One region of the Cupriavidus sp. P-10 genome, then DNA from elsewhere that is predicted to be linked to it. Evidence: predicted binding sites of a transcription regulator. Region 1 holds the regulator's gene; the other holds the start of a gene.
The links. Region 1 encodes FNR, which switches genes on or off when oxygen is low (the NO sensors DNR and NnrR bind a similar motif). Its sites were predicted from a motif close to TTGATNNNNATCAA; they were not measured.
Positions count from the first base shown of each region.

Region 1 (5,154 bases):
CCGCCGCCCTGGCCCTTGCGCTGGCCTTGCGGCCTGGCACCATCCTTGCGGCGGCCCTGCGGCTGGCGGCCGGCAGCGCCCTGCCCCTCGACCGGCGCGGCAGGCTTGACGCCACGCGGGCTGGGCTTACGCTTGCGGCCCGCCTGTTCACCCTTGTCTGCCTTCTCGGCTCTTTCGGCCTTCTCGGTCCTTTCAGCCCGTTCAGCCCGCTCAGCCTTGTGCGCCTTGTCCACCGGAGCCTGCACCGGCTGGCCGCCATCGCCCTGCGCCGGCTTGCGCTTGCCGCGGCCACGCTGGGCACCGCGCCCGCCGGCCGCCGCCGGCGCGGCGGTCGCTTCCGCGGCCTCGCCGGGCGTACCGACCTCGGCGCCTTCGGCGCGACCGGCATCGCGGTCTTGCGCCGCCTGGCGGCGGGACGCCACCAGGTTCCTCAGCCCGCGGCGCAGCCCCTTGCGGCGGGGCGCGGCTTCGCTGCCCGATCCGGGTTCTGCGGCGCCGGAATCGGCGGGTGCGCCCGCGTTGCGGGCGTCTTGCTCAACGGAATCAGACAAGGTATTCACTATCGGATGTTGCATGTTGTTCAGTTCGGCACGCGCTCGTCGTGCTCGCTCGGGTGCGGCGGGGCGCTGTCTTCCAACAGCTCTCCCCGCGCCCCGTCCGGATCGGATTCGGCCGGGTCGGCAGGTTCGTTCGGTTCGCCTTCGGCGCCCATTTCCTCAGCCCCATGCTGGTGCGGCTGCAGGTCGAATCCGTTGGCGATTTCGCCGTTTGTGGATGCCTGGCCGGCGTCCGTGACTTCGGGCTCGCCGGCGGCGGATGCTTCGCCCCCCGCCGGCTCGGCAAACGCCTCTTCATCGGCGCTACCGTGCTTGCCTGCCGCCAGCGCCTCGAAATCGATGGCCTGCTGATCCAGCAGCGTTGCCTGCGCCTGCGCCTGGGCATCTTCAAGCGGCGGCAACTCGTCCAGCGTGCGCAGCCCGAGGTCGTCCAGGAAGGCCTTGGTGGTGGCATACAGGGCCGGCCGGCCCGGCACGTCGCGGTGGCCGATCACCTCGATCCAGCTACGGTCTTCCAGCTTCTTAATGACTTCCGTACTAACCGTCACGCCGCGGATTTCCTCGATATCGCCGCGCGTCACCGGCTGGCGATAAGCGATGATCGCCAGCGTCTCCATCACGGCGCGCGAATATTTCGGCGGCTTTTCAGGATTCAGGCGGTCGAGGTATTCGCGCATTTCGGGGCGGCTCTGGAAGCGCCAGCCGCTGGCCAGCGACACTAGCTCCACGCCGCGCGGGCGCCAGTCCTGGCGCAACTCCTCCAGCAGCACGCGGACGGTGTCCGCGCCGACATCGTCGGCGAACAGCCGTCGCAGATCATTGACGCGCAAAGGTTCCTGCGCGCAGATCAGCGCCGTCTCGAGGACGATCTTCGCCTCTTGGGTATTCATGTTGATGGTGTGCAGCCTGTCTTTGCACCTGCTCCCGGACGGATCCGGGGCACCGGAGATTTTGGATACAGCGACGCCAATGCCATCGCCATCTCATTGCGCAGCTCACCCGGATACCTGCTGCATCCAAGCCGTGCACTTCCATTCTTTGCATCGAGTTGCCGGGTCACTCCGGCAGGAGATCGTTCGCATGCCGCCATGGGCCGGTCAGCGAACCTCTTGCGTGGCACATCCGAAAACCGGACGCTGCTGTCGGCGAACTGAACGCCTCGGACGCAAGAAAAACGGGTATCGGGAGCAAGGCCGGCATCTCCAACACCGCAGTGCCAGCCGGGCTTTGATCTTTTGAACCGGATGGACCGCGGGCCGGGCCGGGCATCGAACCACCAACGCTTCCCGCCGCCGTGGGCGTGCCTTCTGGTAGGAAGGCCGCTTGGCGCTGCTCGCCGTTGCTTACAAAACACCGCGCGATACCGCAATGTTGGCGATTGTATGGCATTCCCGCCCTTGCCCGCAACCATCATTCGCTGCGCCGCGCGCCCCATGCGCCTCAAAAGACCAGGCAGAAACCCTGCTCTGCCAGCGAATGTGGCAGCAACACCGCGCGCGCCAGGCCAAGGGCCCCGAACGCCATGACCGCCACGCCCGCGCCCACCCGCACCGCGCGCCGCCGCGACAGGCTGCGCAGGTAGCCGGACAGCCCCGACAGCACCAGCAGGTTGGGCAGCGTGCCGACGCCGAACACGCCCATCACCAGTGCGCCGGAACCGGCATTGCCGGCGAGCAGCGCAAGCGTCAGCGCACCATAGACCATGCCGCACGGCACCAGCCCCCAGGCCAGTCCAACCCCGTAGCGCCTGGCAAGGCCCCCATGCGCACGCACGAACGCGGGCATGTTGCCGCCTAGCCGGCCCAACTGCCGCGCCACGCCACTGCCAGCCCGCGCCGCCAGCCGCTCCAGCCATGCCACGGTAAAGGCATTGCCGCGCAGCAGGCGCCAGCCCGACCACAGCAGCATGGCGCTGCCGGCACCGAACAGCCAGCGCTGCAACGGCAGGTAATCCTGCTTCCACGCGCCGGCGCCGATCGCGCCCAGCAGCGCGCCTAGCATCATGTAGGTCGAAATCCTGCCCAGGTGCATTGCCAGCAACTCGCCGACCCAGGCAGCACGGCTGCGCACGAAGGTCATGGCCGCAACGCTGCCACGTGGTTGTTCGACTGCCAGCGCGATGCCGCCACACATTGCTGCACAGTGCACGCCGCCCAGCAATGCCAGCATAAAAACGCTAATTAGCACACCAAATGTCAAATCTGGCTCCCTGCCGCATCACATCGCACGGTAAAATGTCCTGATCGCGCCCTCGCATCCAATCTTGCAGGTTCCAATTGCTTACCTCCATTCCAATCACCGAAATGTCGCCCCGTTGCTCCACATGCGCGATGGGGCAACTGTGCCTTCCGGTTGGCATGTCCCAGCAAGACCTTACCAAGATGGACACGCTGGTGCAGGAACGCATCCGGGTCCATAAGGGTGAGACCTTGTATCGCATGGGCGATCCCCTCACCGCGGTTTATGCCGTTCGCTTCGGCACGCTCAAGACGCACGTCACGACCGAAGACGGCCGTTCACAGATTACCGGTTTCCATCTGCCAGGCGAGATCGTCGGACTCGACGGCCTGGGGGAAATGCAGCATGCCTCTGACGCGACCGCGCTGGAAGATACCGAAGTCTGCGTAGTCCGCCTTGGTGACCTCCAGACCCTGTCCGCAGACCTGCCTTCGCTGCAGCACCAGTTCCTGCGGCTGATGGGCAAGGAAATCACGCACGACCAGCTGATGCTGGTGACACTCGGCTCGATGCGCGCCGAAGAGCGCCTGGCCGCGTTCCTGATCAACCTGTCGGAGCGCCTTTCGGCACGCGGGTACTCGTCGACCGAATTCGTGATGCGCATGAGCCGCGAGGAAATCGGCAGCTACCTGGGCCTGAAACTGGAAACCGTCAGCCGCCTGTTCTCGCGCTTCGCTGAAGCCGGCCTGATCCAGATTCGCCAGCGCCACGTGAAGCTGGTGGATCTCGCCGGCATCAAGCAGCTCTACAGCCGTAGCTGCTGACCCTTCCCCACGCCACACCACACCGCATTGCGCTTGCGCCGCACAGGGCGGCGCAAGCATCGCCCTTCACTCCAGCTCGTCGGTATCGCTAAGCCGCGTCGGCATCGTGTACAGCGTCAGGCCGCTGGACAGCGCGCAGAATATCCACGCCAGCAGGAAGCTCATCGTATAGATCGATTCGCGCGACGCCTCGATCGGATGCCCGAAGAACTTCAGGTCACCGGGATCCACGACCGAGAACACCGTCGCGGTGGCGAAGCCCGCCATCAGGAACCCCGGCCACAAGACCCACATCAGCCAGCGCAACCTCATGGCTGCCTCGCTGCGCTCGGCTGAGGCCGCACTGCCTCCGCCTTCTCGACCACCAGTCCATGACGCGCCGCGCCCTGCACCGGCATGTCAGGATGCGACGACGCAAGCCAGATGGTGACGCCGCACGCCACCATCGCGACCAGCGGGCCGCTCATCAACAGCCACGGCCACGGCTCCTTCCACCACGGATTGCCTTGCTGATTCATCATGCCCCCTTAAGTTCTGCACCGAGCGCCTGGCGTCACAGGTCGCGCGGCACGATAAAGCTGGTGGTTTGCCGGATCTCGGCGCTGCCCCGCTCAGTTGCTTCGCTGGTCACCGTCACGCGGATCTTGTGCGTGCCTTGCGCGGCGTATTCGATCGGCACGCGTATGCGGATCGGCAACAGCCGGTTCGACGTCGGCGCCAGCGACTCGGCCTGCTTGTCGTATTCGACCGTCAGGTTTTTCAACTCGTCGCTGTCGGCTCGCACGCTGATGTGCATCGGCCCTTCAGTCGTGTTGATCAGCTGCAGGCGATAGACGTTCTCGATCCAGCGGCCCTCGACTTCCCGGCCCAACGCGCCGCGGTCGCGGATGATGTCCACCTTCAGCGGCGTGCGCAGCGCGATCGAAGCGACGAAGCCCGCAAGCAGCGCAACCCACACCACCGAATAGATGATGACACGCGGGCGCATCAAGCGCTTGCGCGACGCTGCCGCCGACAGCGCCTTGCGCATGGCATTTTCCGACGTGTACCGGATCAGGCCGCGCGGATAGGACATCTTGTCCATGACCTGGTCGCAGGCGTCGATGCAGGCACCGCAGCCGATGCATTCATACTGCAGGCCGTCGCGGATGTCGATGCCGGTCGGGCACACCTGGACGCAAATGCTGCAGTTGACGCAATCGCCCAGGCCCGCCTGGCGATGATCGGTCTTGCGCGAACGGCTGCCACGCGGCTCGCCCCGGCCGATGTCGTAGGTAACGACATAGGTGTCGCGGTCGACCATCACGCTCTGGAAACGCGCGTACGGGCACATGTACTTGCATACCTGCTCGCGCATGAAGCCCGCGTTGCCCCAGGTGGCAAACGCGTAGAACAGCATCCAGAACGTCTGCCACGGGCCCAGCGACAAACTCGCCAGCTCGCCGCCAAGTTCACGAATCGGCGCGAAGTAGCCGATGAAGGTGAACCCAGTCCACAGGGCGATCAGTACCCACAGGAAGTGCTTGGTGGCCTTGAGGCGCAGCTTGCGCAGGCTCCAGGGATCGCCATCCAGGCGGATGCGCGCGATCCGGTCG
Region 1 is NZ_AP025170.1:2,177,293-2,182,446, forward strand. It holds gene rluB (23S rRNA pseudouridine(2605) synthase RluB) at 1-575, opposite strand, end outside; gene scpB (SMC-Scp complex subunit ScpB) at 581-1,447, opposite strand; gene CTP10_RS10040 (urease accessory protein UreH domain-containing protein) at 1,998-2,756, opposite strand; gene fnr (fumarate/nitrate reduction transcriptional regulator Fnr) at 2,834-3,559, shown strand; gene CTP10_RS10050 (hypothetical protein) at 3,626-3,871, opposite strand; gene CTP10_RS10055 (FixH family protein) at 3,868-4,077, opposite strand; gene ccoG (cytochrome c oxidase accessory protein CcoG) at 4,113-5,154, opposite strand, start outside.

Region 2 (5,154 bases), on a different replicon from region 1:
TGGCGCAGCGCCTGCTGCGCCAGCACGAAGCCGAGGCGCTGTTCCGGCTTGGCATGCGGCAGGAACTGGGGCACGCGCTCGCCGCGCTGACCCCGGCACAGATGATGTCGCTGGCGCGTTCGAACCTGCTGCTGTGCCGCTTCCGGCTGGACGACTGCAAGCTGCTGGCATCGCTGACGGCGCCCGAGGCGCGGCACCCGCTGCAGGCCCTGCATGCGGCGATCGTGATGGCTTCGCAGTCTGCCGACGGGGCGCCCTGATGGCCATCCCCGGCCAGTCCACGCCCATCCCCGGCGCGCGCCGCGCCACCGCCCGAACGGGCACCGCAACCAACCACGGAGGCATTGATGACGGGTACGGCCCTGAACTACGTCGAAACCAGCCTGCGCCTGACCGGCACCGCGAGCCGGCCGGGCGCCTTCTTGCGGACCCGCACCGAAATCACCGGCATGCCGCACGTGCCGGCCCTGGTCGGCGCGCTGCCGGGGGACGGCAACGCGCAGCGCTCCATCGAAGCCGCGCTCCGCGTCCTCGCACAGGCGGGGCACCAGCCGGTGCGCACGGTGGTTTCCAGCGAGCGCGGCCGGCAGGCATCACTGGACTTCTATGTCGAGGCCGACGTGGCGGCCTGCTGCGAACTCGACGGCGCGCTGCAGCGCCAGTTGGCCAGTCATTGCACCAGTGTGCTGCCACCGGGGCTGGCGCTGTCGGTGCGGCCGCTCGGCACGTATGTGCCCGACGGCCCGCCGGCGGGCGAGCACGGCGCGGCGGAGCGCTTGCGCAGGTGTGCCAGCGAACTGCTGTGCCGCGGCGGCGAGATGAACCAGCGGCTGTCGGCGGTGTGCGCCTATTTGGCGGCGCTGCACGAAGCGCAGGCCGCCGCCGAGCGGCTCGGCCATCTCGACCAGAGCCTGTTCGGCCAGGGCCAGGAAGCGCTGTCGTGGCGCCTGCGCCGGCATCGCAGCGTGGAAGGGAGGGCCCTGGCACAGGTGCTGGAAGGGCTGTCGCGGGCCGCCGACGGCGCGCTGCATGAGTTAGGCAGGCCATACAGCGCGGACCATGCCCGCTACCAGTTCGAGCAGATGCAGCGCTTCCACGACCAGATCGAGCGCTTCCGCTCGGCCTGCTCGCCGGAATAGCCCCGTGGGCCCCGCTGCGAGATCAGCGCGGCAAGGGGGCAGGGCGGGTGCAGGGCGGGTGCAGGGCGGGCGCAGGGCGGGCGCAAGCGCGGCGGCGCGCGCTGAGCGGCGCGCCGCCGCGGCTTCAGATCCCGGCCATGCAGGTGTACTTGATGACCAGGTAATCCTCGATGCCGTAGTGCGAACCCTCGCGGCCGACGCCCGACTGCTTGACGCCGCCGAACGGCGCCACCTCGTTCGAGATCAGCCCCGTGTTGACGCCGACCATGCCGTACTCCAGCCGTTCCGACACGCGCCAGACGCGGCCCAGGTCGCGCGCATAGAAGTAGCTGGCCAGGCCGAATTCGGTGTCGTTGGCCATCGCCACGACTTCATCCTCGGTCTCGAAGCGGAACAGCGGCGCCAGCGGCCCGAAGGTTTCCTCGCGCGCGACCAGCATGCCGGGCGCGACATCGGCCAGCACGGTCGGCTGGAAGAACGAATGGCCGAGCGCGTGGCGCTGGCCGCCGTGCAGCACGCGCGCACCCTTGCCGACGGCGTCGGCGATATGCTCTTCCACCTTTGTCACGGCCTTGTCATCGATCAGCGGCCCGATGCGCACGCCGTCTTCCATGCCGTTGCCGACCTTGAGCGCCGCCACGGCTGCCACCAGCTTCTGCGCAAAGGCCTCGTACACGCCCGCTTGCACATAGATGCGGTTGGCACAGACGCAGGTCTGGCCTGCGTTGCGGTACTTGGACACGATCGCGCCTTCCACCGCGGCGTCGAGGTCGGCATCGTCGAACACGATGAAGGGCGCGTTGCCACCCAGTTCCATCGAAACCTTCTTGATGGTCGACGCGGTCTGCGCCATCAGCACGCGGCCCACTTCGGTCGAGCCGGTAAAGGTCAGCTTGCGCACCAGCGGGTTGCTGCTCATCTCGCCGCCGATCGCACTCGCCGAGCCAGTCACCACTGACAGCACGCCGGCCGGAATGCCGGCACGCTCGGCCAGCGCCACCAGCGCCAGCGCGGTCAGCGGCGTCTGTGAGGCGGGCTTGAGCACCATGGTGCAGCCGACCGCCAGGGCCGGGCCGGCCTTGCGCGTGATCATCGCTGCCGGGAAGTTCCATGGGGTGATCGCCGCGCATACGCCCACCGGCTCCTTGGTGACGACGATGCGCTGGTTGGTGGCGGGTGCCGGAATGGTGTCGCCATAGACCCGCTTGCCTTCCTCGGCAAACCATTCGATGAACGAGGCTGCATAGGCGATTTCGCCGCGCGCCTCGGCGATCGGCTTGCCCTGTTCGGCGGTCATGATGCGCGCCAGGTCTTCCTGGCTGGCCAGGATCAGCTCGAACCACTTGCGCAGCAGCGCCGAACGTTCCTTGGCCGTGCGCGCGAGCCAGGCCGGCAGGGCGCGGTTGGCGGCTTCGATGGCCTGGCGGGTTTCATCGGCGCCCAGCTGCGGCACCTGGCCGACGCGTTCGCCGGTGGCGGGGTTGGTCACGTCGATACGGCGCTCGCCATCGATCCAGCGGCCGTCGATATAGCACTGCTGCCGCAGCAGCGAAGAATCCTGGAGGTTCAGCATGATGGTTCCGGTGGGAAGCGGTAGGGGCTGTGGGCGGAAGGGCTGGGTAGCCTGAAGGCGATTGTAATCCCGCCCGCGTTGTGGTTCTTGCCGCCACCGCGTGCGACACTGCCCGATCCCGTGATCGGGCATCCGCGCGACGCCATCATCAGTTTGTGGAGTTGCGCGGCCGGTTAAACCGGTGCGGGTCCGCGCGCAGTGGTGTCAGGGACGTCAATGCCCCAGTCGCCGTAGTCGAGCCAGTCGTCACCGAGCAGCTCGATGGGATGCTGCGTCCGGCTGGAGCCGTTGCCGCATCCCATGGCGTCCGTGGGGCAATATTTGTCGCAACCCCAGCAGACGCGCTCGGGATGGCTCGGGTGGAGGGGAAATTTCTTGGCCATGGCGTGAGGGGCGGGCGGAAAGGGCCCGTCTGAGCCAAATTATCCGGCCGCCCATCCAATGCAGATTTGCCCAAGATCAAGGCGGGCCGAAGCACAGCGTTGGCTTGCCGATTGCGCCGGGCGCAGCTTCAGCGCCAGCCCTCGGCGTCCAGCCGGGTCCACCGGTCCGGCGCCTCGCCGTCGGCGGAGGCCAGCAGCAGGCTTTCGCCGCAATCGCCGCAGCGGTACACGAAGGCATTCTGGCCGCTGGTGGTGCGCAGACGCGCCGACTTCAGCAAGCTCGAGTGAGGCGGGAAATGGCCCGGCCGGTCCAGTTGCGACAGGCAAAGCTCGCATAAAGGCATGTTGGTTCCTCCAGCACGAATTCCACAGCAGGAAAATGCTGTGGTGCAGCATCCGTGGGTTGAGTATAGGTGCGGGGACTTGCGCCGGTGTGGCACGGGATGGTGGGGAAGCGAACGGACTATTCGCCAAGGAACTCCGCCACCACTTCCAGCCCTTCGATATGGTCGGCCACCACCTTGGCAATGGTGATCAGCGGGATGGCGAGGAGCATGCCCCATACGCCCCACAGCCAGGTGAACAGCAGCAGCGCGACGAATACCGCGACCGCATTCATCCTGGCCATGCGCCCGGTCATCCAGGTGGTAATGACCGAGCCGATCAGCGTGGCGATCAGCAGCGACCCGCCCGCGGCTGCCGCAGCCATGCCCAGCGTGCCGAACTGCATGAACGTCACCATGCCCAGGCACACCGCGATCGCCATCGCGCCGAAGTAGGGCACCAGGTGCAGCGCCGCCGCGGCAATCGACCAGCTCCCCGCGTTATTGACCCCCAGCCATTTCAGCAGCAGCCAGGTACAGACGCCCAGGGCCGCATTGGTCACCAGCAGCATGCCCATGTAGCGCTGGATCGAGCGGTTGACCTCGTCCAGCATGTGCACGCTGATTTTCTTTTCCGAGATGGTATTTCCGACCATCTTGACGAACTTGCGCTTGAAGGTGTCACCCGCCAGCAGCAGGAAATACAGCAGGAACACCACCACGACTGCCTGGCCGGCCATGGTGAAGACGCTCACGGAACCGGCCAGCAGCATGTTGTTGATCTGGTCGGGCGAGTGTTCCACCACCACGTGCGGCACGCGCACCGGCGGCGGCTGCCCGGTGCCGCTGAGCACGGTGGCGGCGCGCCGGACTTTCTGCCACATCGAATCGTCGCCACTCAGCAGGGCGCCGACCGAGCGGGACAGCTTGCTGGCGACCTCGGGCAGGCTGTTGACGATGGACTCCACCTGGCCTTGCAGCAGATAGGCGCCGCTGAGCAGCGCGCACAGCACTGCCAGCAGCACCAGCGTGCCGGCCGCCACGCGGGGCATGCCCAGCCGCTGCAGCGCGCATACCGGCGGGTCGAGCAGGTAGGCGAGCACGATGGCGATCACGACCGGCACGAGGAAATCGCGGGCGATATGCACGGCGTAGAGCGAGAACAGCACCGCCAGTACGACCAGCGCCGTGCTGGCACGCTGCAGCGCCGCCGACACCGTGGCAGACGCGACCGTGACCATCGGTCCGTCGGCGGGGGCCTCCGATCCGGCCGCTTCCGTGGGGGCACTGTCCTCGGGCGCGGCGGTGTCCGGCACGCGCACGCTCCCTTCGCCCGAGGCAGGGGCGGGCGGCGCGGCATGCGGCAATGGGGAGGGAGCGGGGTCGGGAATGGTCGACATAGCCGGGCGCTTCGGCAAAAGGCGTGGCACCGTCCTTGAAAGATAGCTGTCTGGTGGCGCGCGGCTGTCGGACGCTGCCGGCTACTGGTGTCAGACAATCACGGCAGGGCGGCGCCGGGGGGCCGTCCGCATGGGCCCCACATTTGCACGTGAAGCACCTGATGAATATCGCCCGGGCGCCCGAAATAACCGCAATTGTGGTGGCTCCATGTTGTATTTCAGAAGCTCGTGAAAATGTTCCATCCAATGTCCCATTGAGGTGCCAATAAATCCTTTGATATCGTTCGCAACCGGCTGAAAGAGCCGCATTGCCCCCTGACAAGCCCAATATTTCAA
Region 2 is NZ_AP025171.1:1,809,680-1,814,833, reverse strand. It holds gene flhD (flagellar transcriptional regulator FlhD) at 1-260, shown strand, start outside; gene CTP10_RS25195 (hypothetical protein) at 348-1,139, shown strand; gene gabD (NADP-dependent succinate-semialdehyde dehydrogenase) at 1,264-2,712, opposite strand; gene CTP10_RS25185 (DUF3079 domain-containing protein) at 2,886-3,095, opposite strand; gene CTP10_RS25180 (hypothetical protein) at 3,224-3,439, opposite strand; gene CTP10_RS25175 (AI-2E family transporter) at 3,559-4,818, opposite strand.
Region 2: CTP10_RS25185 (DUF3079 domain-containing protein) is a predicted target of FNR. The motif match lies at 3,162-3,175, and genes of this name have one in related genera.